4 regions of the Exiguobacterium alkaliphilum genome follow, and region 1 is predicted to be linked to each of the others. Evidence: riboswitches for the same ligand, from Rfam matches in the RefSeq annotation. Region 1 holds a riboswitch; each other region holds the start of a gene.
The links. Region 1 has a riboswitch for S-adenosylmethionine ahead of metK (methionine adenosyltransferase). Riboswitches for the same ligand answer to the same signal wherever they lie in the genome.

Region 1 (7,698 bases):
TTTTGTAATCAGGTGAACGGTCATCATTCAAGACGACGTTCTCGATTAAAGATCCGAAACGGATCGCGTCATAGATTTGCGGCTCGTTCTCACGCGACAAGTTGATCGTCTTCGCATAGCAGCCACCTTCAATGTTAAACACGCCGTCTGGAGACCAGCCGTGCTCATCATCACCAATCAAGTGACGTTCTGGGTCGGCCGATAACGTCGTCTTCCCGGTTCCCGATAGCCCGAAGAAGAGTGCGGTCTCGTTGGCGTCGTTGACGTTTGCCGAACAGTGCATCGAGAGGACGTGTTGCTCCGGGAGCAGGAAGTTCATGACAGAGAAGATTGATTTCTTGATTTCACCACCGTACTCTGTTCCCCCGATCAGAATCGTACGTTTGGCGAATGAGACGAGAATGAACGTCTCGGAGTTCGTGCCGTCGACAGCCGGATCTGCCTTATAGCTCGGTGCATAGATGACCGTGAACGGGTCGAACGCACCTTTTGTCGGCCATTCACGAAGGAACAGTTGCTTCGCGAACAAGCTGTGCCATGCATATTCTGTGATGGCGCGAACCGGAAGCGTGTAATGCTCATCCGCACCTGCTGACGCTTCAAGATAGTAGAGCTTTTGTTTTTGCTCAAGATGGGTGAGCACCTTATCGAGCAACGCTGTGAACTTCTCTTCGGCGATCGGTTGGTTGACCGGTCCCCAGTCGACTAAGTGATTGCTGACTTCATCTTGCACGACGAATTTGTCTTTTGGTGACCGGCCTGTGAATTTGCCTGTACTGACAGATAAAGCCCCGTCTTTCGTCAGCACACCTTCCCCGTTTTGAATGGCTTCTTCCACCAATTCTGGAACCGTCAAGTTCCGTTTCACGTCGGCACCGTTAATTAATTCTTCGATTTTCAGGAGCGTTGTCGCCATCCCGAATCCCACCTTTCCCCTAAATAGATGTGGATGAAATCCGCATACTTCCGCAGTTAATTAGTATGACGTTTTTATTATATGTGACACACTAATTAAAAACAAGCGTTTCTTCACTTTAACAAGTAAGCGCTTTCTTACATTGTCATTCTAACATATTCTGTACCAGGTCATAGAACAAAATCGGAAACCGTCATAAAAATGTTTGTTATTTCACAAACATAACTATTTGCCCGTTCGTGAAAAGTTTTACGAATTCGGTCGATACGCTTGACAGAACGGTACGTCATTTATATGATGGTGTTCGTAACGGATACTCTTATTCTGAGCGGTGGAGGGAACAAGGCCCTACGAAGCCCAGCAACCGTCCGACGGAAATGTAGTCGGAAAAGGTGCTATCCTGAAGCGAAGCGTAAGCTTCGAACGATAAGAGGGTAAGGAAGAACGATTCAACCTTTCCCATTGAACGTGGCGAAAGGTTTTTTTCATTACCGTCCCAAAGCAACGCGTAAGGGGAACGAGTACCGTCCACACATCACCCTTATTATAGGAGGTTTTTTGAAATGTCAAACTTGAACCGTCGACTTTTCACTTCGGAGTCCGTCACTGAAGGACACCCGGATAAAATTTGTGACCAAATCTCAGACTCGATTTTGGACGCGATTTTAGCAGAAGATCCAAACGCCCGCGTTGCGGCTGAGACGTCTGTCACGACAGGTCTCGTGCTCGTAGCTGGTGAAATCACGACATCGACATACGTCGATATCCCGAAAGTCGTCCGTGAAACGGTCCGTGAGATCGGTTATACACGCGCGAAATACGGCTTTGATGCCGAGACATGTGCTGTCTTGACGTCAATCGACGAGCAGTCAGTCGATATCGCCCAAGGTGTTGACCAAGCGCTCGAAGCACGTGAAGGTCAAATGACTGAAGAAGAACTCGATGCAATCGGTGCAGGGGACCAAGGTCTCATGTTCGGTTATGCAACGAAAGAAACGCCTGAACTCATGCCGCTTCCAATCTCGCTCGCACACAAATTGTCACGTCGTTTGGCGGAAGTCCGCAAAAACGGCACGCTCCCTTACCTCCGTCCGGATGGTAAGACGCAGGTGACAGTCGAGTACGATGAAGCGAACAACCCGGTTCGCATCGACACAATCGTCATCTCGACGCAACACGCCGAGGAGATCACGCTCGAGCAAATTCAAGCCGACCTTAAGAAACACGTCATCGATGCGGTCATCCCGACTGAACTAATCGATGCGGAGACGAAATACTTCATCAACCCGACTGGCCGTTTCGTCATCGGCGGACCACAAGGGGACGCAGGTCTCACAGGACGTAAGATTATCGTCGACACGTACGGTGGATACGCACGTCACGGTGGCGGCGCGTTTTCTGGTAAAGATCCTACGAAAGTTGACCGTTCTGCAGCATACGCGGCTCGTTACGTGGCGAAGAACATCGTCGCAGCTGGCCTCGCGGACAAAGCAGAAGTTCAACTTGCATACGCAATCGGTGTCGCACACCCGGTATCGATCGCGGTCGATACGTTCGGCACTGGTAAATTGAGCGAGACCGAGCTTGTAGAACTCATCCGTGAGAACTTCGACCTCCGTCCGGCCGGCATCATCAAGATGCTCGACCTTCGCCGCCCGATCTACAAGCAGACAGCAGCATACGGCCACTTCGGTCGCACGGACGTGGAACTCCCATGGGAGCAAACGGACAAAGCAGCAGTACTTGAAGAAGGCGCGAAACGCTTCGCGTAATCAAAGAAAAACGACCTTTCACGCGAAAGGTCGTTTTTGTTATGCCTGTGGCTTATGGTCAGTCGACTCGTGTCCTTGTCCTAACGCGGTATCTTTCGCCTCGACGACTTTCTCGCCGATCGATTGTAAATCCGATTTCGCCTCTTGGGCCGTCTCGACGACTTTATTGACGTCTTGTTTGACCGTGTCGGCTTCGCCGGCCACTTTTTCATAGACGTTTTGGACGTCTGTCGCGACTTCTTGGATGATGCCTGAGGCCGCCTTCACTTGATCGATGACTTGTGAGGCCTTACCGGCCGGATCTTCTTTCACCGTCTCGACGAGTCCGCCGACAGAAGCTTTCGCACTCGAGAATGACTGTTTCGTGTTCTCTCGGTTTGATGAGCTGAGGAGGGCGAGGAGCCCGCCGACGAGGGCACCGAGCACCATGCCGGTGACGACGTTGATTTTTGGACCGTTCGACGACTCATGGTCGAATTGACGGTTCGGGTTGTTCGCTTGTGTAGCATGCGAGTCGTGTTGCAATGGTGGTTGCATAAAAACACTCCTTTTCTGTAAGTTGGCATTGGTACCTTTATACCCGTGTCAAATTGGAACATAACCCGTTCGCTCATTTCGTCATGAAAAAGTAATGAAGGGGCAGGATATTTTTGGCGGGATGGGGAATGATAGTACTAGATTGGCCAAAAGGGGGAGCTGTCATGAAGATGAGGGAAGCCGTGCCGGAAGATGCCGCTCTAATTCGAGAAATCGCGCTCGCGACGACCGACGCGGACAACGCGCGTGCGCGCGTGATGGAACGGGCGTATCAGCTCGAGGAAATCGTGCGCGCCATCAGTTCGAGTGAAGAAGCGAAAGAACAGTTGTTCATCGTCGGTGAGACGGACGGCGACGTCATCGGGTTTTATCATGCGATTGACCGGGGCGATACGTGGGAAGTGCTTCGTCTTTACCTCCATCCGGCCCATCACCGTCAAGGGTTAGGGGCAGAGCTGTTGACACACCTTGCAGGACGAAAACGCCAACCGGTCGAACTGTACGTTGAGAGTTCGAACGAGCAGGCGCTCGCCTTCTTGAACCATCAATCGTTCGTCGAATTGAACCGGATTCAAGAAGAAGTGTACGATGAGCCGATGGAGCTCGTTCACTTGCGATACGACCCACGCTAAGACTCCAGACGGATTTTGATTGAAACATCAGTCTCGGCTGATGTTTTTTGTTAGAATAAAACAGACATACTAATAATGAGGTGACAGCATGACATACGAAGAACCATCACGAAAAGGGGTCATCGTGATTGTATACCCGCTCCAGTTCACGTCTCGTGTCAGCGAGGCGTTCCTCGATCGGTTGCGGACGGACTACGAAGTGCTCGTCGTTGCCGGGCCGACGCTCGGCTTGACGGCTGAAGACCATAAACTGCTTATTAAGAACACGCTCCGTGAAGCCGGACAGTACAAATTGCCGATTCACGTCGTCGCCTTCAGCCTTGGTGCGCTGTTGACGAACCGACTGTTACAGGAGTATGATGTCCCGCTCGGCAGTTTGACGTACATCTCCCCGCTCTTTGACTGGCATTCGTCCCGTCAAATCGGCGGATTGAAACAAGTCGTCGCTTCCGCCGTCGATCGCTTCCGCCCCGATTTGCCGCTCGGTATGATGACGTTCACCGGGGGCGGCGAAGAGTCATCCCGGTTCGGCGAGATCACGTACGCCCAGTACCGGGAGATTGAAGAAGAGATCGTCGAGCATCAGGAAGAGAAAAAACATTTGCCGCGTTTACCGCTCGCCTGTTTTTACGCGCCGGACGACCGTTTCGCCGATGTGAAGCTGACGCTGAACGTCTGCCGAAAAATCGGAGGCGACCAAGTTTACATCCGTCGTCTCGAAGGTTTCCCACACTTCGGCTATGAACGACTGAACACGAAGTTCGCCGAGACGCTGTTGACGTTTTACGAATTGATTCAAGAATAAAGGCGACTCGTCCGAGTCGCCTTTATCATGCCCGTTTTTCGATTGCGATGATGAACGGGGGATGATTTACTTGATTGATGAAGCCGTATCGCAGGACACCGGCTTGTTTTTGGTCGAGCGACTCGACGTAAGCGAGCACCTCGTCCCGTTCGATTTTACCGCTGTCATGCCCATGGTAGATGACGACGACGATGACACCGCCGATCGCCATGACGTCCTGTAACTGGCGCAGCGCGTCAATCGTCGTCTCGCCTATCGTCGTGACCGTCTTGTCGCTACCCGGTAAGTATCCGAGGTTGAACACGGCCGCGGTGATCGGACGGGTCTCGTCTGCGACGACGGTTTGGACGGTGTGGTGGCTGTCGTGGATGACGCTGACCCGTTCGGACATGCCGGCTTCCTCGAGTCGCTGTCGTGTCGCCACGACCGCTTCTTCTTGGACGTCGAACGCATAGACGTGCCCGTCACCGACGAGCTCGGCTAAAAATAATGTATCGTGCCCGTTACCGGCCGTCATATCGATGGCGACCGTGCCGGGGACCACATGTTCACGTAACAGATGTTTCGCGAACGGCAACACTCTCATTAATCCCATATCTCTCATCCTTCTTTTTTCCTTGGAAGGAATCACGGCGTTCCAATTCGGCATGAATGGCGTTCAAGACGGCCATCTTCTGCCGGCTCCACATCGGCCCAATCAATAAGTCGGGCGGACCGTCACCCGTCAACCGGTGGACGATCACGTCTTCCGGTAACAGTTCGAGCTGGTCGCAGACGAGCGAGACGTACGTCGTCTCATCCATCAAATCGAGGAGCCCTAATTCATATTGCCTTGCGAGCGGCGTCCGTTTCAAGACGTGGAGCAAATGGATCTTGATTCCTTGTATGTCCATTTTAGCAACTTCTCGCGCCGTGTCGAGCATCATCTGTGGCGTCTCGCCCGGTAGTCCGTTGATGATATGGACGCACACCCGGATATTGTGGCGGCGAAGTTTCGCCAGTCCGTCACAGAACGTCGCATAATCGTGGCCGCGGTTGATCTTTTTGCCGGTCTTGTCGTGGATTGTCTGCAGACCGAGTTCGACCCAAAGCGACGTCCGCTCGTTCAGTTCGGCGAGGTAGGCGACGACTTCGTCCGGGAGGCAGTCGGGCCGTGTCGCAATCGATAGTCCGACGACACCTTCTTCTTCGAGCGCTGACTCGAACAGTTCACGTAGACGTGTGACCGGGGCGTACGTATTACTGAACGCTTGGAAATAGGCGATATACCGTGCTTCTTTCCATTTACGGTGCAACCGGGCCTTCCCTTCAGCGAACTGGACCGAAATTGGGTCACACGCATTCCCGGCAAAGTCGCCGCTCCCATCATCGGAACAGAACGTACATCCTCCTTTTGAAACGAGGCCGTCCCGGTTCGGACAAGTGAACCCACCGTCGAGCGGGACTTTGAACACCTTTCCGCCATACTCCCGGCGATACGCTTCGTTCAACTCATTGTATCTGGCTTCACCAAATGGGTTAATCATCTTCATCCTCTCCTTCTTTGCTCATGTTATCACATACTGTTTGATGCAAAACTTCAGAATGAGTACTTTTTCTTGACAGTTATGGACCGTTCCGTTAGCTTGGAGAAGGACTAATTTTGGATTCGGCCGTCGTGCCGAATTTTTATCGTTTAGGCGATGGGAAAGGAGGAGTTGGCGTGAACAAGAAAATGCCGATCTCAATATGGATTTTGGTCATCGCGATGGCGCTCAATACGACGGCGGCGTCTTTTTTATGGCCGTTCAACACGTTATATATTAATGGATATTTAGGAGAATCGATGACGCTCGCCGGTATCGCCCTCCTCGTCAACTCCGCCCTCGCCATCGTCGGGAACTATATCGGCGGGACGTTGTTCGACCGACTCGGTGGCAAGACGACGCTCGTGATCGCGGTATCACTGCTCCTTGCCAGTTCGCTCGGATTTCTGTTGTTCCATGCGACGTTCTTCGGATACTTGGTCTGGCTCGGGCTCATCGGCTTCTCGGGCGGGCTCGTCTTCCCGACAGTGTATGCTTTCGCCGGCTTGATTTGGCCGGAAGGGGGGCGCCGTTCGTTCAATGCGATATATGTCGCCCAAAACGTCGGTGTCGCGCTCGGTACGGCGATGAGCGGACAAGTGGCGCGCATCAACATCGAATGGATCTTTTATGCGAACTTCTTTTTGTCGGTCTTGTTCGTCGTCGTGCTTTTGTTCGGCTTCCGTTACTTGAAAGAAACGACTCGTCCGGTCATTCAGTCGCAACTTGAGGCGGCCGCGACGACGTTGTCCGGTGCGACGATGAAATCGATGTGGTATGTTGCCATCGGTTACGCCGCCCTCTGGTTCGTCTACGTCCAGTGGCAAGGGACGATCGCCGTCCACTCGCAAGGGCTTGGCGTGACGATTAGTGAATACTCGCTACTCTGGACGGTGAACGGGGCGATGATCGTGTTCGCCCAACCGCTCCTTAACCGGATGTTGCGTCAATTTGAAGACGACTTGAAGCGCCAGCTCATCATTGGTGGCGTCATCTTCCTTGCGGCCTTCCTCGTTGTGCCGTTCGCCGGAGGTTTTGCGATGTTCATGGTCGCGATGATCGTCATGACGGTTGGCGAGATGTTTATCTGGCCGGCGGTCCCGACGATTGCCGCCAAACTCGCACCGGCAGGGAAAGCCGGTCAATATCAAGGACTTGTTAATATCGCGGCGTCGGTCGGGCGCATGATTGGCCCGACGATGTCCGGGCTATTATATGACGTGTTCGGTATCAATGCGGTCTTCGGACTCATGATTCTTCTCAGTGCAATCGGTCTCTTCTTCTTCATTAAAACGGGTTCACTGAATCGACAAACATCGGAAGAATGAGCATATTTGCTGCATCTTCATATACGTTGCACCATTGAGTTGTGCATTAAAATGAAGTAAAGGATCCTTTCACATCGTAACGCCGGGTCGTCTTTCGTCTTGTCTCATGTGAAGGAGATGGACAATGTGAGTGAAGAAGTGAA
Region 2 (6,236 bases), 430 kb from region 1:
GACGGGAGCTACGACCGCTATGACGTCTTCCGGGTCGTCATCGAACGTGTCATCGTCGACGCCCGGGTCATCGCATCATCGCCGTATGATTATTATCGAGCCGGCGTCATCGACACGGTCGCGAAGTTTTATGAGGCCCGCTATTTGAGCGGGGACGCCTCGACCGATGCCGGCGTCGATGCCGGACTCGCGCTCTCCAAGCAATGTCATCGCCTGCTCGAGCTCGAATTGACCGAGACCGCCTTCCGCTCGTATGGGGAAGGGACGCGTTATGCGGTCGACCACGTTCTCGCCATCGGTGGGGCGGTCGGTGGGTTCGGCGACGCCGGGACACGGGTCGCCGTCGCGCACGCCGTCCATAACGCGCTCAGTCAGTTCGAGACGACGCATCCGTTCCTGCACGGGGACAAGGTCGGCTTCGGGTTGCTCGTCCAAGAATCGCTACGCGGCTCGGAAGACGTGGCTCGGCTTCGGGCATGGCTCGAAACGGTTGAGGCCCCGACGACGCTCGAGGCTCTCGGTCTTTCGACGGACGAGATCCCGTTCCTCGTGGCAGCAGTGATGAGGGAGACGACGCTCCAACAGTTGCCTGAACCGATTGATTATGACTATTTGAAAATAATTCTTGAAAATTTGTAGAAAACTATTTACAAATAAAAGAATAATGAGTAAGATTAAGACAATTAAATTGAACGTTTGCTTATCAAGAGCGGTGGAGGGACTGGCCCTATGAAACCCGGCAACCAGATCGAAAGATCATGGTGCTAATTCCAACAGACGGAAGCGTCTGGGAGATGAGCGTGTCCGACCTTGCTATGTCGTGCCCGCCTCTCTTGATGAGTGGCGGGCTTTTCATATTAAAGGAGGAATCATTCAATGAACATCAAATCGAAATCAATCCTTGCCGGAACATCGTTACTCGCCGCAATCGCGCTATCAGCTTGCGGACAGTCGGACGCGAGCGAGGCGCTCAGCAATGAGTCGATCACAATCGGTGTCACCGGGGGACCACACCAACAAATCGCCGAGGAAGTGAAGAAACTCGCTGCCGAGGACGGGCTCGAACTCGATATCAAAGTCTTCAACGACTACAACACGCCGAACGCCGCGCTCGCTGAAGGTAGCCTTGACGTGAACAGCTATCAGACCCTATCGTTCCTCGAGCTCCAAAAAGCGGATAAAGGGTATAAGATTGACGAGGTATTCAAGACGGTCGCCTTCCCGATGGGGCTCTATTCGGACAAGCTGACCGATATCGACGAATTGAAAGAAGGCGACAAGGTCGCCGTGCCGAACGATCCGGCGAACGAACTCCGTGCGCTTCGCCTCTATGAGACGGCTGGTCTCATCACGCTCAAGGAGGGCTTGACGGACAAGGCGACGAAACGAGACATCGCCGAGAACCCGCTCAACCTCGAGTTCATCGAGCTCGAGGCGTCACAGCTCCCGACGCAACTTCCTGAGGTCGCGCTTGCCGCCATCAACACGAACTTCGCGATGGGTGCGGGGCTCTCGATCAACGAGGACGCCCTCTTCCATGAAGACACGGTCGACAACCCGTACCCGAACTACGTCGTTGTCCGGACCGACAACAAAGAAGACGAGGTCGTCGAGACGCTCAAGTCATACTACCACTCTGACGAGATTCGGACGTTCATCGAAGAGACGTTCAACGGCTCGATCGTCCCGGCATTTTAAGGAGGCATCATGATCGAACTCAAACAGATCAAGAAGACGTTCACCGTCAACAAAGGAACGGTCACGGCGCTCGATGACGTGTCGCTCACGATTGAAAAAGGTGAGATCTTCGGCATCATCGGCCGCAGCGGTGCGGGCAAGAGCACGCTCATCCGAATGATCAACCTGCTCGAGCGGCCGACGTCGGGCCAAGTCGAGATTGAAGGACAGGACATCACGAAACTCGGCAAAAAGGAGCTCTCGAAGCTCCGCCACCGCATCGGGATGATTTTCCAACATTACAACTTGCTGAAGACGGCGACGGTCGAAGAAAACGTCGCCATCCCGCTCCGCCTCGAGGGGCTCGATAAGCAGACGATTCGACAGCGGGTCGACAAGTACCTCGACATCGTCGGACTGACCGACCATCGCAAACATTACCCGGAACAGCTCTCGGGTGGACAGAAGCAACGCGTCGCCATCGCCCGTGCCCTCGCGCACGAGCCGGATATTCTCCTCAGCGACGAGGCGACGAGCGCACTCGACCCGGAGACGACCGAATCGATTCTCGACCTCTTGCTCGAGATTAACCGTGAGCTCGGGTTGACGATCTTCTTAATCACTCACGAGATGGAAGTCATCGAACGGATCTGTGACCGTGTCGCCGTCATCGATGGCGGCAAGATCGTCGAGGAAGGGGATGTGCTTGATGTGTTCGCCGACCCGGTCCACGCGACGACGCAGAAGTTCTTGAAGACGAATCTCGACGTGCCGGAAGAAGTCGTGAAAGAATTGAGCACGCACGGGACGCTCGTCCACTTGTCATTCATCGGCAGCCAGACCGAACAGGCCGTCCTCGCCCAGCTGACGAAACGGTTCGGGCTCCTCCCGAACATCATCGGTGGCGGCATCAAGAAGTTGAAACGTGGGCTCGTCGGCAACCTGCTCATCCATCTCGACGGGGATCCCGACCAGACCGACCAAGCCGTCCGTTATCTCGAAGCGAGCGGCGTGAAAGTGAAGGAGGTGACGAGCCATGCTACAGTTCTGGGCCGACTGGGGTGACTTGATTTGGACCGGTACGATTCAAACGCTGACGATGACAGGCATCGCCCTCGTGATCTCGACGTTCATCGGACTGCCGCTCGGGACGTTGCTCGTGTTGACGCGTCCGAGCGGGCGCCTGGCGAACCGTTACGTCTACGGCGCGCTCTCGAGCGTCATCAACGTGGTCCGTTCGATCCCGTTCATCATCCTATTGTTCTTCATCTTGCCGTTCACGCGGTTCATCATGGGGACGACGATCGGGGTACAAGGGGTGCTCCTCCCGCTCATCGTCTTCACGGCACCGTACATCGCACGTCTCATGGAGTCGGCGCTTCTCGAAGTCGACCGCGGCGTCGTCGAGGCGTACGAGGCGATGGGGATCTCGACACGGAAGATCATCTGGTACGTCCTCATCCGTGAGGCCCGCTCGTCGATCGTGCTCGGACTGACGATCGCGACGATCGGGTTGATCGGGGCGACCGCGATGGCGGGGCTCGTCGGGGCAGGTGGCCTCGGAGACATCGCCTATCAGTACGGCCATCTCCGCTTCGAGCCGGAAGTCATGTACGTGACGATCTTCGTCTTGATTTTGCTCGTCCAATCGATTCAATCGTTCGGAAACCGCTTGGCGGCCCGACTCAAGAAGTCATAATAAAAAGAGCGCTGCTGCGGCAGGGCTCTTACTTGTTGTCGAGCAGACGTTTCAGCTCGGCGATTCGGTCATGGCGCGGGATGAACGTACGGATCTCTTTCTCGCTAAACCCGATTTGAATCCGATTGTCGTCGACGACGATCGGGCTCTTCAAAATCTGAGGGTGCGAGGCGACGAAACTGTACAGTTCTCGGAGCGACATCTCATCGAGCTGGTCGGCGGCCTGTTTGTACACGCTTTTTTGGACGGACAACAGGTCGGTCGTCCCGTTCTCGGTAAGGCGGAGCATGTCTTTGAACTCGTTGAACGACATCCCTTGGTCAGTCAATTTCTTCTCGATGAACGGGATGTTCTGTTCACGTAACCAATCAATCGTCTTGCGGGAAGAACTGCAGCTAGTATGTGTGAATACGGTGACCGTCACCACAACCACTTCTCCTTTGCGTCAAGTTGGATAGTTCTATTTTCTATCATTCATACGTCATGTAGCGGAATATGTTTCAAATCACATAGACTTTTTTCTCGTCTACTAAGGAATGATGTCCCTATCGGAAGGGTACATGACGAAAGAGACTATATTTTAAGGAGGAGTTCATATGTTCGATTATACGGTTACGACGGATCGATCAGTCGCAAACGTCGTCGAGAAGCTGAAAGGGACGCTCAAAGAAGAAGAGTTCGGCGTCCTTTGGGACTTTGACCTCGGGGCGACGCTTGAAGAGAAGGGGCAGGCGATCGACGGGGACTATCGCATCCTCGAGGTGTGCAACCCGAAGGAAGCGAAGAAAGTGTTGACGGCGCATCGAGAGGGCGGCTATTTCCTTCCATGTAAACTAGCCGTCTTCACGAAAGACGGGGCGACGCATGTCGGCATGCCGAAGCCGACGAGATTGATCGAGCTGATTGAGGACGATTCACTCCAAGTCTGTAAATTATGGTTTTATTTCGCACTAACTTCAAGCGCTATGTTGCACTAATAGAACAAAAAAAGACTATTTCGCTAAATGAAATAGTCCTTTTTATTACTTATTTTACTCCAATGACTAAACTATCTCGTGCAGCTTCCACTACTTCTGTCGTGATAGTTTCAAGGTTATTGATTTCTAATATTCTTTCGATTTGGGTGAAAAGTCTTTGGATAAGTCGAAAGTTTCCACTGGTAATTTTAATAATACTAGTGACAGCTTCATAATTAGCAAAATCTTCCAGTTGGACAGATAATCCTAACTCTTCCCATTTGTATTCCAGAATATGGTGGATCTCGTCTTTACTCAATCTGTCAAATTCATGGGCAAAACCTATTCTCGAGTAGAGTTGAGGATAACGAGCCAATCGCTTTTCTATACCCGGCATTCCAATAAAGATCATAGCCACATCTTTTTGGTCATAAATATCTCTTAATTGTTCTAAATGCTGTACTTTTAATCGATCTATTTCATCAATAATAATGAGATCAATTTCTTCATACACATTCGTTGAGTATTTTTCTTCTGCTCCTAACTGAAGAACTCTATACATACTTTTAACCATACCCATTTTACCACCGATCATATCGATTTCATTCGTCATTTTAGTCGCCCGTATGGCTGGAGCGGTGTAAAATATTGTTTTCGCTTCAAGGATTTTTTCATCTGCATTCATTCCGATTTCTTCCGATTTTTTGTAATCAATTTGTTTTTCGACCCAATTCCAATTTGAATATTGCTTAGCGGATAAAGTTTTCCCAACTCCGGGTAATCCATAACAAATTCCGATATATTTGTATTTGATACATGCCTGACAAAATTCTACAAAGCGTTTATATTCTTTTGTTTCAATAAAATAGGGTGTTTTATTCATTGTAATACCTCTTAATTTTTGACTTCTTAGAATCTTTTTTGTTTACAGGATTATCTAACTCTTTCTGCTTAGATGAAATAAGTTCTTCCGCAATATTATTTCCAGAATGGAGCTGATTTTCAAGGTTTTTCCGTGCTTTATTACGTGCCGCAACAATCTCTTTTAAATCGACTTCGTAATCAGAAATTTCAGGAGAAATTGCCGTACATAAATATTGGTCTTTGTAAAATACACGAATCTCAGCAATATCTCTTGGATCATATCGAATGATAACAGTTTCACCTACATAAGCTGCTAAATTGGTGTCAATATATCTTAAACCTTGGAAGTGAATTCCATCAGAATGAACTTTTCTTGGCTTTCCAACATTTAATAACAATAAATCTAAACTTTCTAGACTATCTGGTTGATGAGGAAGAAATCCTGAATTATTCCACATCTTTATAGGTTCCTGTTTTGTAGTGCCATGCACTCTATGGTGATAGTCATATATAATAAAATGCGCTAATTTCTAATCAAGCTCTTTTATCGTAAGAAGATTTAAAGTATTTTGATTCCCAATGTAACCTGGTAAATCTTGCAAAAATAATTGATTAATTGTTAAAAAGAAACGTTCTATTTTCCCCCGTCCTCTTGGCATACCTACCGTAGAAAAAATAAGATTGATTTTTAAATCAATTGCGACTTGCTCCAAATGATTTGAAGTGAAATCACTTCCGTGATCGGTATAGAAAGTTTCAGGTATACCACATATTTGCCAATCAGAGTTGCTTTTTTTCCATATTGCTTGGTGTAAAACTAAAGAAGTTTGAATAGCAGAAGGAGCTTGAAAACTAAGGAAATACCCTGCAACTGCTCGGCTATAATCATCTAAAATAATTGTTAACCATGGCCTCTCAGGCTTTCCTTTTTCGTTTAAAACAAGGATATCCAAGGGAGTGTGGTCAGCCTGCCATATTTCATTGGGATAATAAGACTCACGACGATAAACCAAATCATAATTATTTTGATATTCTTTTTT
Region 3 (7,698 bases), 680 kb from region 1:
CCGTACCGAAGACGGCGTAGCCGATGTAGGCGGCCGCGACCGCGTCCATGAGGAGCGGTGCGCCGGCCGACACTTGGCCCGTGCCGATCCGTGACGCCAAGATGATGCCGCCGATGGCTGCGAATAGCCCACTCAACACGTAAGCGTACAGCTTGATTCGATTGACGGCGATACCCGAACGACGGGCCGCCTCGACGTTCGAGCCGACGTAATAGAACTCGCGCCCCGTCTTCGAATACGTCAAGAACAGATGGGCCCCGGCGAAGAAGAGGATCATCAAGATGGCGACGAACGGGACCGGACCGATTGAACCTTGGCCGATGAAGAGGAACGATGGGATGAACCGCCCCGGCGCCGTTCCTCCATCAATCGGCATGTTGTCATAAATCGAGAACCCTTTCGTGTACGTCAATTGGACCCCGTTGATGACGTACATGATGGCAAGCGTCGCGAGCAAGTCCGGCAACCGGAATTTGATTGTCACGAGCGCGTTCAACAGCCCGACGAGAACGCCGAGAATAATTGGGACGAGCAAGGCGACGAGTAGCTCTTGACTATGTAACACGAGGCTTGACGCCGCCCCGATCGTCGCGAGACTCGCCGTCGAACCGACCGATAAGTCGAACCCGCCGACGATGAGCGAGAACGTCACCCCGAGGGCGAGCAGCGAGACGATTGAGACGGATTTGATGATGTCGCTGAAGTTGGCGTACGTGAGGAACTGGTCGTTCGTCACGCCGAAGACCGCAATCAATGCGAGAATCGCGAACAGCGTTCCGTATTGACTGATTCCCGTGAATCGCTTCGCTTTCGGTTTGAGTACGAGTTGGGCCATGTCATGCCCCTCCTTTCTGTTGCCAACGGCCGCGGTCGAGCCAGAGCGTCCGGTTGGCGACGAGTTCGAGTTCGTGCGCTTCACTCGACGTGAAGATGACCGTCTTGCCTTGTTTGGCCAGTCGGGTCACGAGTTCATAAATGTCCCGTTTCGCCGTCACGTCGACGCCTTTCGTCGGCTCGTCGAGTAAATACACGTCCCAATCTTCAAATAACCACTTGCTGAGGACGACTTTTTGTTGATTGCCACCGCTCAACTCACGCACCGGCTGTCGAACATCGGCATATTTGACACGAAGCGAGGACAAGACGCGTTGTAACACGCTCGTCTCGCCTTCCACGACTAACGCGTTTCGTTCAATCGAGTCGTCGAGAAAGAGTCCTTGCTTGCGCCGTTCTTCCGGGACGAAGGCGAATCCTGATTGAACCGCTTGTCGCGGTGTTTGCACCGTCGCCACGTTCCCGTCGAGCTCGATGTGTTGCGTCGCGTCTGACAAACCGAACAACGCCTCGACGAGCTCCGTCTTGCCGCTCCCCGTCACGCCGCCGATGCCGACGACCTCGCCTTTGTAGGCGGTGAACGATAACTCGGTCCCAAACGCGGGTAACGTGAGCGTCGCCTTCAGTTGGACCTCGTTCGTCGGTGTCGCTTTTTCCAACTCATCTACAAGTGCCGTCCCGCTCAATAGCGTATGGACGTCTTCGGTCGACAACGGTTGGAACGGCCCTTCATAGACGAGCCGCCCGTCCCGGAGAAACGTCGTCGTCGTCGTGACACGTGTCAGTTCTTCGGAGCGGTGTGTGATGAGGAGGATGCCGACGCCGTCTTCGGCGAGTGTCTGCAGTAGCGAAAGCAGTGCCGCCGCATCGTCCGTCGACAAGGCGGCCGTCGGTTCGTCGAGCAAGAGGTACGTCGCCTCGCTCGCAAGCGCCCGGGCGATTAAGATGCGTTGTTTGACGCTGAGCGGATAATGCCCACTCGGTTTCGTCACATCGATCGCGAGACCGACACGCTTCAAATACGCCGTAGCCCGTCGCTTCAATTCACGCGGTTGAATCCGTTCGACCGTCTGCCACGGCACGACGTTCTCATAGACCGGTAAGTCGAGATAAAGCGCATCATCAACTTCTTGCGACACGGTGATGACACCACGTCGAATCGCTTCGGCCGGCGTGAGCACGACGGTCTCGTCGTCAAGCGAGATGGACCCGGACGTCGGTGTCGTCGTGCCGTTCAATAGCTTGATTAACGTGCTCTTCCCGGCCCCATTCAAGCCGAGAAGGCCATGAATCTCGCCGCGACGCAGCCCGAACGTGACGTCATCGAGCACCGTCACGTCCCCGTATTGTTTGGTGACGCGTTCAAGCCGAATCATCATTTCATCCAGTCCGACCAAGCCGCGTCCGACGCGCCCCAATTCGGTACGTATTGACCGAGATCATCCATCGTCACTTTCTCGTCCGGTAAGACGTCACGGTCGACTAAGTACGGGTCAATCGAATGGATGGACGGCGTCTCTTCACCAGCTAATTTTTGGTAAGCATATCGGACTTGGACACGACCAATCTCGGCCGGGTCGGTCGCTGCCGTCACTTTCCACGGGCTTCCCTCTTCTTGCATGAGCTGAAGGTCCTCATCGCTCAAATCGATGCCGTAGACGGCAATCTCATCGCGCCCGGCTTGTTTGATGGCACGGCTCGCACCTTTGGCGAATTCGTCCCACATCGCGAACACGGCGTCAATCTCGCCTTCCGGGTACTTCTTCAAGATCGCTTCCATCTGGCTCTGTGTGTCGAGCGCGGTGTTGTTCGTCGCCGAACCGAACTTGGCCACTTCCTCGATCCCTGGATAACGCTTCAAGAACGCATCGTAAATCGTATGGCGACGTTCCATCGGCGTGAAACCGCCGACCCAAATCGTGACAATCTTCCCTTCCCCGTCCAAATCCTCCGCGAGCGCCTTGAGCGAACGCCACGCGAGCGAATAGTCGTCTTGGTCGATGACCGTGACGCCTTCGTTCGTCAAATCGTTGTCGAACGCCACGACTTTGATGCCTTTGTCGAGCGCGCGTTGGACGGGTTCTTTCAACGCATCGGCGCGCCCGTGATCAATCAAGATGACATCGACACCTTGCGTCGTCGCCGTGTCGACATAACTCGCCATCTTCGACAAATCATTGTCGGCGTTATACACTTTCACGTTGCCGCCGAACGATTCGACTTGTTCGGTCACACCGTTTATGTACTGCGACGAGAACGTCCCGATCGACATTTGCATGATCAAGGCGACGTCGATGTCTTTCGGCAATGTCCCGTTCGAAGCCGACACCGGTTTCGTTTCCGGTGTCTTCTCGGTCGGTTTCGGCGTGGCTGCTTGTTCGTTCGTGCAACCGACGAGCGCCAAGACGAACGTGAATAGTAAAATCAATAGTTTTTTAGACATGAATCGTTCCCCCTACATGATGTGTGATAGCCGTCTCGTTCGCCTCGAACACGCCCGCCTCGGTGATGAGCCCCGTGATGAGCTCGGGTGGTGTGACGTCGAACGCCGGATTGAAGACCGTGATGCCGACAGGTGCCGTCGGCTGGCCACCGATGTGTGTCACTTCTTTCGCGTCCCGCTCCTCAATCTCAATCGCATCGTCCGCCGTCAAATCGAACGTCGAATGCGGTGCTGCGACATAGAACGGGATGCCGTAATGGTTGGCGAGCACGGCGAGTTGAAGCGTCCCAATCTTGTTGGCGACGTGTCCCGTCCGTGTGATGCGGTCGGCTCCGACGATGATCGCGTCGACGCCTTTCGCTTGAATCGTCCATGCGGCCATATTATCGGTGATAAGCGTGACGTCGATGTCCGCTTGGTCGAGTTCCCAGACGGTGAGGCGTGCCCCTTGCAGAAGTGGACGGGTCTCACAGGCGAAGACGTTGAACGTGACACCGCGCTCTTTCCCAACATAAAACGGTGCGAGTGCCGTCCCGTAACGCGACGTCGCGATGGCGCCGGCGTTACAGATCGTCAAGACGTTCCCGCCTGAAGGCAACACAGTCAGTGCGTGCTCTCCGATGGATCGATACGTGTCGACGTCACGTTCATAGAGGGCGACCGCGCGCCGTTTTATTTCCCCGGCAATCTGTTCGAAATCGTCCCCGCTGTTCAATTCGAGAAGCGACTCGATCACGTTTTGTAAATTGACCGCCGTCGGCCGTGTCGCGATCAAACGGCGTCCGACAATCTCGAGACGACGCGTGAAATCTGGGTCGTCGACGAGACGCTCTGCCTCTTTCGCCAGGACGAACGCCCCGAAATACGCGATCGCCGGTGCGCCTCGGACTTGGAGCGTCTCAATCGCGTGCTCCGCTTCTTCAAGCGTCTCGATCGTCACGTAACGTGCCTCATGCGGAAGGAGCGTCTGGTCTAAGAGAATCAACTCATTGGTCGAGACGTCAAAGCGAATGTTTTGCACCGTCATACGCGTACCCCCGATAACAAGGTGACGAGGCCGTCAATCGAGTCAACTTCGTGACGTTCTTTAATGAGCGCTGTACCGAGCGCGAGCGCATCGCGTTTCCGCTCGAGACGTGTCGTTTCGGGTAACGTCTCAAGGTCTGCGACGCCGGCGAGGCCGATGGCGCGGCGGATGAGTTCGCAACCGGCATAGCCGACCGTGTCGGCGAAAATCGTTTGTAACAAGTCGTCGACATATCCTTCCGTGTCGAACGGCTCGACGGCGTTCGTGAAGTTGTGGCGGAACGTCTTCTCAAACGTCTCCCACACCGTGAGGACGTCCGTGAACCGTTCGAATCGCTTGAGCGGATCGTGGAACGTGGAGAGCGTCAAATGCGCGATAATCTGTCCGACGTCGAAGCCGAACGGTCCGTAGAATGCGAACTCCGGATCGATGATTTTCGTCTCCTGCGTCGTCGCAAAGATGCTTCCTGTATGTAAGTCGCCATGAAGCAAGGCGTCATGTTTCGTGACGAATCCGACTTTCAGTTTCGCCACCTCGACTTTGAGCGCCTTGTCATGCCAGAGGCGTTCGACGTCAGGACGCAGCGCCGCCTCGATATTGTTCGACTCGGCGTCTTTATACGGATCGGTGAAAATGAGCTTTTCCGTGATGTCGCACAGCTCCGGGTTGTAATACTCCCGTTCCTTCCGCTTCTTCTCGATTGGACCGGCCGCGTAGTCGGACGTGGCGAACAACGTCTCGCCTAAAAATTCACCGACGTGACGGGCCAGTTCAGGATACGTCTTCCCTTCGAGGTAACCGGTGCGGACGATTTCATAATCGGACAAGTCCTCTAAAATCGTGTACGCGAGCGTCCGGTCGCTCCCGAGCACGTTCGGCACGAAACGTGGCACGACTTCTGCGAACTGACGCAACGCGAGCTGCTCGATCCAGGCCCGTTCAAGCGTGAGCGGCCAACTTTCCCCGACGATTTTCACATACGGGAGCGCTTGTTTGACGATAAGACGCTGTTCGCCTTGACGGATGCGGAAGACGAGGTTCAAGTTTCCGTCCCCAATCTCATCGCATTGGGCGATCCCTCCTTCTTCAATCAGTCCGAGTGCCCGGACGTGGTCGACGACCGTCTGTTCAGTAAATGGTTGATATGCCATGTCTATTTCCCCTTTCGATGATTTCCACAAAAAAAGCCCCTTTCTCCGCGAGAAAGAGGCACAGCCAGATTGGTTGTTCCTCTCATCTTTCAGACATTCGTCTGGTGGATGTAGCACCGTGCCGTACTGGTCGGTTGCTGCGGCGTCATCGGGCCAATTCCCTCTGCCAACTCGCGATAAGAGTGTGTTATTCGATTTGTGTGACTATGAGCTGAATATTACGGAGTCGACGCCCTGGTTGTCAACGCTGTTTTTTTGAGCATCGAGTCACTTTTTGTTTGCATATATGGAAACAAATTTCTAAAATAAAAAAATTTCAAAAAAGGAATTGACGCTGTGACGATTCTGTGCAAAAATTCAATTAAATTTCACAACTTCAAATCATATTCTTATCAAGAGCAGACGGAGGGACAAGCCCGATGATGTCGCAGCAACCGACCCGATTGGGCACGGTGCTAATTCTTGCAGCAGACGCTGAGAGATAAGAGTTCATTTTTTATGATGACCTCTTGCCTCGGCATGGGGTCATTTTTTGTTTGACCGGAAGGAGGAACGAACATGGGCATCATCGCCACTTATGAAATTAACCGTACGGACCGCGTGGCCGACCTCGCCGCGAAAATCGCGCTCGAGTTGACCGTCGGCACGTGGACAGACTTACCACACCTAGAACAAGCACAGTTACAAGCGTATCGCGCCGAAGTCGTCTCGACGTCACATACGGAAACGACGAGCCGCTTCAAAATCCGCTACCCGCTCCATAACGTCAGTGCGGACTTCTCATCCATCTTGACGACGACGTTCGGAAAGCTATCACTCGACGACTCGGTCCGGCTCGTCGACCTCGATTTACCTGAAGCGTTGCGCGACACGTTTCCCGGCGCCAAGTTCGGGACAGAAGGCGTCCGTCAGCTACTCGGCGTCTACGACCGGCCACTCGTCATGAGCATCTTCAAAGGGGTCATCGGCCGAGACTTGACCTTTTTAGAAGCACAGCTCCGTGACCAGCTCGACGGGGGCATCGATATCGTCAAAGACGACGAGATTTTATATGACAATCCGCTCACCCCTTCACTTGAGCGGGCGCAGATCGGCCGCACCGTCTTAGACGAGCATTACGAGGCGACCGGAAAACGTGCCCTGTACGCCGTCACGCTAAGCGGACCGGTGTTCACGTTACGTGACCAAGCGCTACGGTTGATTGACGCTGGGGCAACGGCCCTCCTCTTCAACGTCTATACATACGGGCTCGATACCTTGCGTGAGCTGGCGAAAGACCCGGACGTGAACGTGCCGATTTTAGCGCACCCGGCGTTCGCCGGCGCCTTGACCGGTTCAATCAGCCATGCACTCCTACTCGGGAAGCTTCCTCGACTCGCCGGTGCCGACTTGACGCTCTTTCCATCGCCGTATGGATCGCTCGCGACGCCGCGTGACGAGGCGCTCCTCATCCGCGATGTAAGCGCGGAACCGAGCGAAAGAAAAGCGATTCTCCCGGTCCCGTCAGCCGGGATTCATCCAGGGCTCGTTCCCGACATCATCCGTGATTTCGGAACCGATGTCGTCATCAATGCCGGTGGTGGCATCCACGGACACCCAGACGGCGCCGCAGCCGGGGCCCGGGCGTTCAAACAGGCCATCGCGCACGTCCTCGGACAACGAGACGGCCAGACGACCGAGCTCGAGACGGCATTGAAAGCGTGGACGACGCGATGACGGTCCATATCCTCTGCGATTTCGACGGGACCATCACGGCCGAGGACAACATCATCGCCTTGATGAAGGCGTTCGCTCCTCCCGAATGGGTCGAGCTGAAAGACGCGATCCTCGCCCAAGACATCTCGATTCGCTCCGGCGTCGGCCAACTGTTCGACTTGTTGCCAAGTAGCGAACGTACCGCATATCGAGACTATTTGGTGGAACGTATCGCGTTACGCCCTGGGTTTACTGCCTTTTTGGCCGACGTGCGTCAAAACGGATGGCACTTTGACGTCGTCAGCGGCGGGATGGACTTCTTCGTTCAACCAATTTTAGACGGCCTCGTCGGTTCCGAACATATTTTCTGTAACGTCGCCGACTTCTCGGGTGAGACCGTGACCGTCGCGTGGCCACACGCGTGTGACGATCAGTGCACGAACGATTGCGGTTGCTGTAAACCGACGATCGCCCGCCGCATCGTCGATTCCAATGACCGGTTGATCGTCATCGGGGATTCGGTGACCGATTTCGAGATTGCGAAACGG
Region 4 (7,698 bases), 430 kb from region 1:
CGAGCATGTCCGCATTTCGTGGTGGCGTGTCGTTCGTCACGTTATAAATCGTGTTCGGACGCGCATGTTCGATTGCGGCAAGCAGGACGTCCGCGACGTAGTCGACCGGGACGAGATTCGACGTCCCGCTCTCCGACCCGACGAGCCGAATCGGGCCAGCCGGAGCCCCACGACGTTCGAGCCGACGTTTGAACACCTCGAGGGCGCGCATGTAGCCGTACATCGTGAACTTCGAATCGGCTTCTCCTGTCTTCGAGTCGCCGACGATGATGGCAGGTCGGAAGATCGAGACCTCGAGTTCGTGGCGCATCGCCCAGACGGCCTGTTCGGCGTGGGCCTTGCTCTCTTCGTATGGATTATGGAACGTCTGGTCCGTATAGAGCGTCTCGTGGCCGATTTCTTTTGCTCCGAGCGTGTAGGCCGTGCTCACATGGAAAAAGCGGCGACACCCGAGTGCTTTCGTCAAACCGAGCACTTGTTTCGTGCCGGTCAAGTTCGTCTCGAACAGCTCATCGCGAAGTTCTTCGTCGAATTTTACGAGTGCGGCCATATGCAGCACGAGGTCCACCTTCCCATGATTTCGCTCGATAAACGTCTCGTCCGCACCGAGGAGCGGCGCCGTCAAGTCACCGGCGAGCACTTCGATGGCCTCACGTTCTTTTGACGTAAAAACATGGGTGACTTTTTCGGGGGAGCGGGCGAGGACATAGAGGTGATGGCCTCGCGCAATCAACTCTTTCGCGAGCCGTCCCCCTAAAAATCCAGTCGCACCTGTCATAAAAATGTTCACAGCGTTCTTCCTCTCTCGTTCAGTCTTTCTCCATCATACCAACAAGGAAGGTTTCAAGCTACTTTGATTCGTGTTTTCAAATTTGGGGTTTAACAATTTTTAAAGTGGGTTATGGACTAAAGAGAAGCGTACGAAACGGTACGTCATGACAGTGATGACCTGTCAAATAACTTAAGTGAGGTTTTTTAGAATCATGGCAAATCTATTCGGAACTGATAAGGATAGCTACAGGAAGCAACAAGCAGAGATTGAGAAAACGGTCGAAGAGAAAGGGATCACGCAAATCCATCTCTACTTCTCGGACGTCCTCGGCGATTTAAAGCTATTGACGCTGTCTGCAAAATTGTTGCCCGAAGTCTTTGAAGGGAAAACGATGTTCGACGGTTCATCCATCGACGGGTTCTCTTCCATCAAAAACTCAGACTTATTCTTACGCCCGGATTTAGATCGTCCACGGTACGAAAAAGACGGTGAAGAGAGCATCCTCGCCTTCTTCTGTGACGTTTGTACACCTGATGGGGAGCGGTATGAATTCGATCCCCGGAACGTCTTGAAAGATGCGCTCGAGCGTGCTGCCCGGGATGGCTACTCGATTTTTGTCGGGGCTGAGCCGGAATTCTTCATCTTTGACGAGAACGGTGAATTCTATGACGAGGCTGGATACTTCTCGACCCGCTCAGAAGACAAAGGTTATGAGGTACGACAACATATCGCCAATCGCCTAAGCGAGGTCGGTTTCAATATCGAGGCGGTCCACCACGAAGTGGCACCCGCCCAGCACGAGATTGGCATCAAATATGACGATGCGCTCCATACAGCGGACAACATTCAATTCTTCAAAGAAATCGTCCAGCTCGCCGCACAAGAGAAAGGCGCGAAAGTGTCGTTCTTACCGAAACCGCTCCGCGATGTAAACGGGTCGGGGATGCACTTGAACATCTCGGTCTGGAAGAACGACAAAGATGGAAAACCGACCGAGAACGCGTTCGAGGAGCCGGATGCAGATTATGGATTGTCGACGACGGCCCGTCACTTCATCGAAGGGATTTTGAAGCATGCCCGGGCGACGGCCATCTTCACGAACCCGCTCCCAGAGTCGTATGAACGACTCGTCCCAGGTTTTGAGGCGCCGGTCAATATTTGCTGGAGCCCGTCGAACCGAAGCTCGATGATTCGAATCCCAGCATCGCGCGGCAGTGCGACACGCGTCGAAGTGCGAAACCCGGACCCAAGCGCGAACCCGTATTTGGCACTCGCGGCCCTTATTTATGCAGGTCTCGAAGGAATCGAGCAACAAATCGAACCGTCAGCACCGAACGAAGACGACTTGTTCGAATACTCGGCGAAGCAAATCGAGAGCCAAGGCATCGCCTCGCTCCCGGCGACGTTCCATGAGTCGATCCAATCGCTCAAGTCGGACAGCTTCCACAACTATTTCAACGAAGATTTGATCGATCGTTACTTGTCGCTCATCCAAGTGCGCAAGTAACAAGTAAAGACGCCATTCCTCTTAGTTGAGGAATGGCGTCTTTTTAGTGGATCCCGCGCATATAGCGTTTGATGACCGGTGCAAGGGCGAACAAGATGAGACTGAGGACGATAGCGGCGCCACCGATGACCCCAAAGTAAATCATCTCGTTTTCTGGTGAGTAGAAGCGGACGAGCTGGGCGTTGATCCCTTGGGCCGCCGCGTTCGACAAGAACCAGAGCGACATCGTCTGGGCCGAGAAGGCCGCCGGCGCGAGTTTCGTCGTCGCCGACAGTCCGACCGGCGACAGGCTGAGCTCGCCGAGGACGACGATGAAGTAACTAAGGACGAGCCAGAGCGGATTGACGAGCGTATTCGGCCCACCGAAGTAAGCCGGTAGCAAGATGACCAAGAAGCTGAGTCCGGCGAATAGAATCCCGAACGCGAACTTGACCGGGATGCTCGGCTCACGGTCGCCGAGCCGCACCCAAACCCAAGCGAACACCGGCGCAAGTAGGATGATGAAGAGCGGGTTGAGCGACTGGAACCACGCCGCCTTCAGTTCGAGGCCGAGGAAGTTCAAGTTTGTGCGTTGATCGGCGTAGTTCGCGAGGATCGTCGCCCCTTGCTCCTGGATCGCCCAGAACATGACCGAGGCGATGAAGAGCGGGATATAGGCAAGGATACGTGACCGTTCGATTTCGGTCGTTTTCGGGCTCCGATACATGACGATGAAATAAATCGTCGGGATCGTAATCCCGAACACACCGACGAGTCCGATGAACGTATTGATTGTGAACAGACCGCGCGGAATCAAGACGGCGAGCAGCCCCCCAATCACAAAGACGGCGATGGCCGAGTATGTGATTGCGTTCTTCCGTTCTGATGGGGTCAGTGGGTTCGGCACATACGACCCGGCGAGGCCGAGGTTGCCTTTCTTCGTGACGATGAAGACGACGAGCCCGATGAACATCCCGACGGCGGCGAGGGCGAAGCCCCAATGGAAACCGTAATCGGCCTGCAAGTGTCCGACGAGGAGCGGGGAAATGAACGCCCCGAGGTTGATGCCCATATAGAAGATGCTGAACCCCGCGTCGCGGCGACGGTCGGTCTCATGATACAAGTCACCGACGATGCTCGATACGTTCGGCTTTAAGAGACCGGTGCCGATGACGATCAACCCCATCGAGATGAACAAGAACGTCAGGCTGCCAGGAATAGACAAGACGATATGGCCGAGCATGATGAACACGCCGCCGTAGAAGACGGCACGCGACGTACCGAAGACGCGGTCGGCGAGCCAGCCACCGATGACGCCGGACATATAGACGAGCGCCCCATAGACTGACATGATGGACAAGGCGAGGTTGCGGTCAAGGCCGAGGCCGCCCTCATACACCTCGTAATACATGTAGAAGACGAGGATGGCCCGCATCCCGTAATACGAGAAACGTTCCCAAAACTCGGTGAAGAACAAGGTGAACAACCCTTTTGGCTGTCCGAAAAATCCTTTTTGTGGCACACTGTCCACGATATTCTGTTTATTGATTCTTTCCATGAAAGATTCCTCCCAACTTTCATATCATAAAAAGAACCGTTATGTTTGTAAAGTAAAAATGAATCTCTGTTTCAAAATTTAATCCGTTTGAAATGAAACTAAAAAACACACTAACCAACAAGGTTTAGTGTGTTTTTTCGGTCATGCCGTCTTCTGTTTCGCTTCTGCCGCCCGGACGCGGCGCCCGAGTTGCCAGTAGATGAGTCCGGAGACACAGCTGGCGGCGCCGACGAGGAGCAGCGCCACGTGCCCGGCGCCCCGGTTGAAGAACAAACTCGCGAACAGCGGCGCCGTCACACCGCCAATCAACCACTGGATGCTGGCGGCACCGTTGTAGGCCCCGCGCATATTCTCGGGCGCGATCATGGCGATGAACGTTTGCTGGACAGGCGACATGATCATCTCGCCGAGCGTGTAAAACGCATAGACGGCGAGGAGGACGGAGACGAGCATGAGATATGGCGTGCCGAGTGAATAGAGGAGACGCGGGACGACGGCGAGAAGCATCATGCCGACACCGAACACGGTCGCCCCGGCGAGCATGACGTTCCCGAACGGCTTCTGGCCGAGCTTCGAGGCGATCGGGAACTGGAACAAGACGACCATGATGCCGTTCAAGGCGAGCAAGTAAGCGAACGGATTTTGCCGGTCCGTGAACGTCGGCAGCGACTCACGCAAGAAGAGCGGCAACATGCTCTCGACAATGGCGAAGCCCATCGAGATGAAAACGCCGGCAAAGATGAACACGAGAAAGACGCGATCTTGTGAGAAGACGCGGAGCACGTCCTGGTTGGATAACGTCTCATGCTCGGTCGTCTCGGGCAACGTCTCACGGATGAACTTGGCTAGGACGAGCGCGTAGAGCCCGAACACGACCGCCGCCGCGATAAAGATATACTGCCGGTCGAGGAAGAGGACGGCACTGCCGAGGAGCGGACCGAACGCGGCCCCGATGTTGTGCCCCATTCGGAGTAGGCCGAACGCCTCGTTCAACTGTTCCGGCTCGGTCACGTCCGCGACCATGGCGCTCGCTGCCGGATGGAAGAGCGAGTTCGTCAAGCCGAGCATCGCGTTCAAGAGCAGGAGCGGCCAGAACGTATCGGCGAAGGCGAAGCCGACGAGTGCGAGCGCATCCCCGACGATGGCCGTCATCATGACGGGCTTACGTCCGTAAAGGTCGGCGAGACGCCCGCCGACGACCGAGCCGATGAGCGCCATGATCGGTCCGGTCGCGAGGATGACCCCGACCTGGACGTAACTGTCGAGCTTGTCACTATAATAGAGGACGAGGAACGGGGCAATCATGAACATCATGACGCCGGTGATCGTCTCACCGAGGAAACGGATCCAAATGTTGCGGTCGAGCCGCTTGAGTGATTGATACATACGGGTTCACCTGTTTCTGAGAAAGTAAAAAGGGACGAAGCGTGCGCGGAGGCATACTCGTCCCTTTGTCTACGCATGCCTCGAAAGACAGGCGGAACCGTTCGATTGTCACGAAAGTCAAGGAGCCTGTCTGTCAGTATGAAGTTTCGTCTGTAGTCCGTTCATGACTGACATGGGGCAGCCTCCTTTCTAATAGTTGTCTACAGCTAAACTGTATGACAGATTGTTTGAATGTGTCAACTTATTTTAGAGCAGTTCGTTCAAATTCTTTCGTGACAATCGATAGTCGATGAGACGTGACAGGATGACTTGAATCATCGCCGTGACAGGAACGCTGATGAACATGCCGACGAGGCCGAAGAGGCTGCCGCCGATGATGATCGACGTGATGACCCAAAACGGCGTGATCCCGACGCTGTCGCCGAGAATTTTAGGTCCGAGCCACAATCCATCGAACTGTTGCAATAAGAAGATGAACACGAGGACGAGGACGGCCGTGAACGGGTCGTAGAAGTATGTGATGATGAACGCCGGAATCATCCCGAGGAGCGGCCCGACATACGGGATGAAGTTTAAGATCCCGATGATGACCCCGAGCAAGAGGGCGTACGGTGCCCCGATGATGAGTAGACCGATGACGGCCATCACACCGATGATGAGACAGTCGAGCGATTTGCCGATGATGTAACGTTTGAAGATGTAATCCATCTCCTGGAAGATGTCAATCGTCGTCTTCGCCGTGGCGACAGGGAACAGCGCATACAACAGACGTTTGAACATCCGGGCGAACACTTCTTTGTCTTTCAATAGATAGATGGAGATGACAATCCCAATCAAGAAGTTGATGAGCGTCATCGTGAAGCTCGAGACGTAACTGACCGACGACAACACGGCCGTCTCGACCCAGCCCGAGTAACGCTCCTCGAACCGCTTGAAGTCGAGCGTCTGGGCGATCGTCTCATTGTAATCTTGCAAAAACGCATTCAACTGACCGACGAAGCCGTCAAGTTGCCGGATATAAAACGGCAACTCCTCGATGAGCGAGGCGACGCTCGAATAGATGCGTGGGAACAGCGTCACGGCCGAGATGACGAGCAGCCCGATGAACGTCACGTAGACGATCAAGAGGCCTTGGTATCGTTTCAACGAGAATCGCTCCTCCATATACGACAGCACCGTGTTCAACAAGAGGGCGATCGCGATCCCCATGATGACGGGGGTCAATAGTTGAAACGTATACTGCAACACGCGTGAAATCGTGTCCGGTTCGCTGATGACCCGCCATAAGACGAGTAAAATCAGGCCGATCACTGTTAGTTTCCAAATCAATTGCCGGTTTAGCTCCACGAGTCCAACCCCTCACCCTACATTTTTTTCAGAATAACGTTCTTCTTTTACTATGGCCGTTTTTTTTCAGGGTTTCAAGAGCACTTCGTCATTTTTCAAAATAAGGATTGACAGCAATGGGAACGTTTGGTTTACTTAAGGACATATTACACATAAATCGCATATAAACACTTTCTATCAAGAGAAGCGGAGGGACTGGCCCGATGAAGCTTCAGCAACAGATTGTTTCAATACTGTGCTAATTCCAGCAAGGTAACCTTGAGAGATGGGAAGGTGGTTGTTTGAATACGTCTGTATCTCGACACCCCTTTCCTCGGAAAGGGGTGTTTTTTGCATAGGAGGACCATCCATGGCAGACAGACGTTCAAACTTACTTAAGACTTTACCCCCACAGCACTTCGTCGGGCTCGCGAAAGAAGTGGCCGCGCTCGAACAGGCCGGGGCCGATATCATCCGGCTCGGGCAAGGCACGCCGGACTTGCCGACGCCGAAACCGATCTGCGAGGCGCTCGAGACGGCGCTCGCGAACCCGGAGACCCATCAGTACGGCCCGTTCCGTGGGCAAAGCCGATTGAAACAGGCGGTGTCGACGTTCTACTTGAACGAGTATGGAGTCGACGTCGATGCCGAGACGGAAGTCGCGATTTTAATCGGGTCGAAATCGGGGCTGATCACGCTCCCACAATGTGTCCTTGAACCGGGGGAAGGCATCTTGCTCCCGAATCCGGGCTATCCGGATTATATATCGGGCGCACGGCTGGCCGGTTCGGTCGTGCATGACCTCGTCCTGACAGAAGCCAACGATTTTCTACCGGATTACAACACGCTCGATACGCACGGGGCGCGGCTCATGTATTTGAACTATCCGAGCAATCCGACTGGCGCCGTCGCGACGCCACAATTCTTCGAGGACACGGTCCGTTTCGCCCGAGAGCAGGAACTGATGGTCGTCCACGACTTCGCCTATGGCAGCATCGGCTTTGACGGGAACGTGCCGCCGAGCTTCCTTCAAGCCGACGGGGCGAAAGAGGTCGGCATCGAAGTGTACACGATGTCGAAGGCGTTCAACATGTCCGGCTGGCGCGTCGCCTTCGCCGTCGGCAACAAAGACATCATCGAGGCGATCAACACGTATCAAGACCACGTCCA

Region 2: linked by a shared signal. The riboswitch ahead of KB235_RS08950 (MetQ/NlpA family ABC transporter substrate-binding protein) and the one ahead of metK (methionine adenosyltransferase) in region 1 are both predicted to bind S-adenosylmethionine.
Region 3: linked by a shared signal. The riboswitch ahead of mtnK (S-methyl-5-thioribose kinase) and the one ahead of metK (methionine adenosyltransferase) in region 1 are both predicted to bind S-adenosylmethionine.
Region 4: linked by a shared signal. The riboswitch ahead of KB235_RS08940 (aminotransferase class I/II-fold pyridoxal phosphate-dependent enzyme) and the one ahead of metK (methionine adenosyltransferase) in region 1 are both predicted to bind S-adenosylmethionine.

What each region holds. Positions count from the first base shown of each region.
Region 1 is NZ_CP073101.1:1,299,297-1,306,994, forward strand. It holds gene pckA (phosphoenolpyruvate carboxykinase (ATP)) at 1-916, opposite strand, end outside; SAM riboswitch class I at 1,233-1,349, shown strand; gene metK (methionine adenosyltransferase) at 1,480-2,688, shown strand; gene KB235_RS06740 (hypothetical protein) at 2,728-3,225, opposite strand; gene KB235_RS06745 (GNAT family N-acetyltransferase) at 3,390-3,857, shown strand; gene KB235_RS06750 (alpha/beta fold hydrolase) at 3,946-4,662, shown strand; gene mnmM (tRNA 5-(aminomethyl)-2-thiouridylate-methyltransferase MnmM) at 4,688-5,257, opposite strand; gene mnmL (tRNA modification radical SAM protein MnmL/YtqA) at 5,211-6,194, opposite strand; gene KB235_RS06765 (MDR family MFS transporter) at 6,365-7,555, shown strand; gene KB235_RS06770 (bacteriorhodopsin-like) at 7,673-7,698, shown strand, end outside.
Region 2 is NZ_CP073101.1:1,734,855-1,741,090, forward strand. It holds gene KB235_RS08945 (iron-containing alcohol dehydrogenase family protein) at 1-639, shown strand, start outside; SAM riboswitch class I at 698-801, shown strand; gene KB235_RS08950 (MetQ/NlpA family ABC transporter substrate-binding protein) at 877-1,698, shown strand; gene KB235_RS08955 (methionine ABC transporter ATP-binding protein) at 1,708-2,742, shown strand; gene KB235_RS08960 (methionine ABC transporter permease) at 2,714-3,376, shown strand; gene KB235_RS08965 (Spx/MgsR family RNA polymerase-binding regulatory protein) at 3,405-3,803, opposite strand; gene KB235_RS08970 (DUF302 domain-containing protein) at 3,973-4,353, shown strand; gene KB235_RS08975 (AAA family ATPase) at 4,403-5,215, opposite strand; partial or broken gene KB235_RS15795 (transposase) at 5,208-6,236, opposite strand, start outside.
Region 3 is NZ_CP073101.1:620,818-628,515, reverse strand. It holds gene KB235_RS03390 (ABC transporter permease) at 1-835, opposite strand, end outside; gene KB235_RS03385 (sugar ABC transporter ATP-binding protein) at 837-2,210, opposite strand; gene KB235_RS03380 (sugar ABC transporter substrate-binding protein) at 2,210-3,277, opposite strand; gene mtnA (S-methyl-5-thioribose-1-phosphate isomerase) at 3,270-4,304, opposite strand; gene mtnK (S-methyl-5-thioribose kinase) at 4,301-5,455, opposite strand; SAM riboswitch class I at 5,535-5,638, opposite strand; SAM riboswitch class I at 5,842-5,943, shown strand; gene KB235_RS03365 (2,3-diketo-5-methylthiopentyl-1-phosphate enolase) at 6,014-7,171, shown strand; gene KB235_RS03360 (2-hydroxy-3-keto-5-methylthiopentenyl-1-phosphate phosphatase) at 7,168-7,698, shown strand, end outside.
Region 4 is NZ_CP073101.1:1,726,425-1,734,122, forward strand. It holds gene KB235_RS08915 (SDR family oxidoreductase) at 1-790, opposite strand, end outside; gene KB235_RS08920 (glutamine synthetase family protein) at 984-2,279, shown strand; gene KB235_RS08925 (peptide MFS transporter) at 2,323-3,816, opposite strand; gene KB235_RS08930 (MDR family MFS transporter) at 3,958-5,202, opposite strand; gene KB235_RS08935 (AI-2E family transporter) at 5,449-6,549, opposite strand; SAM riboswitch class I at 6,721-6,821, shown strand; gene KB235_RS08940 (aminotransferase class I/II-fold pyridoxal phosphate-dependent enzyme) at 6,899-7,698, shown strand, end outside.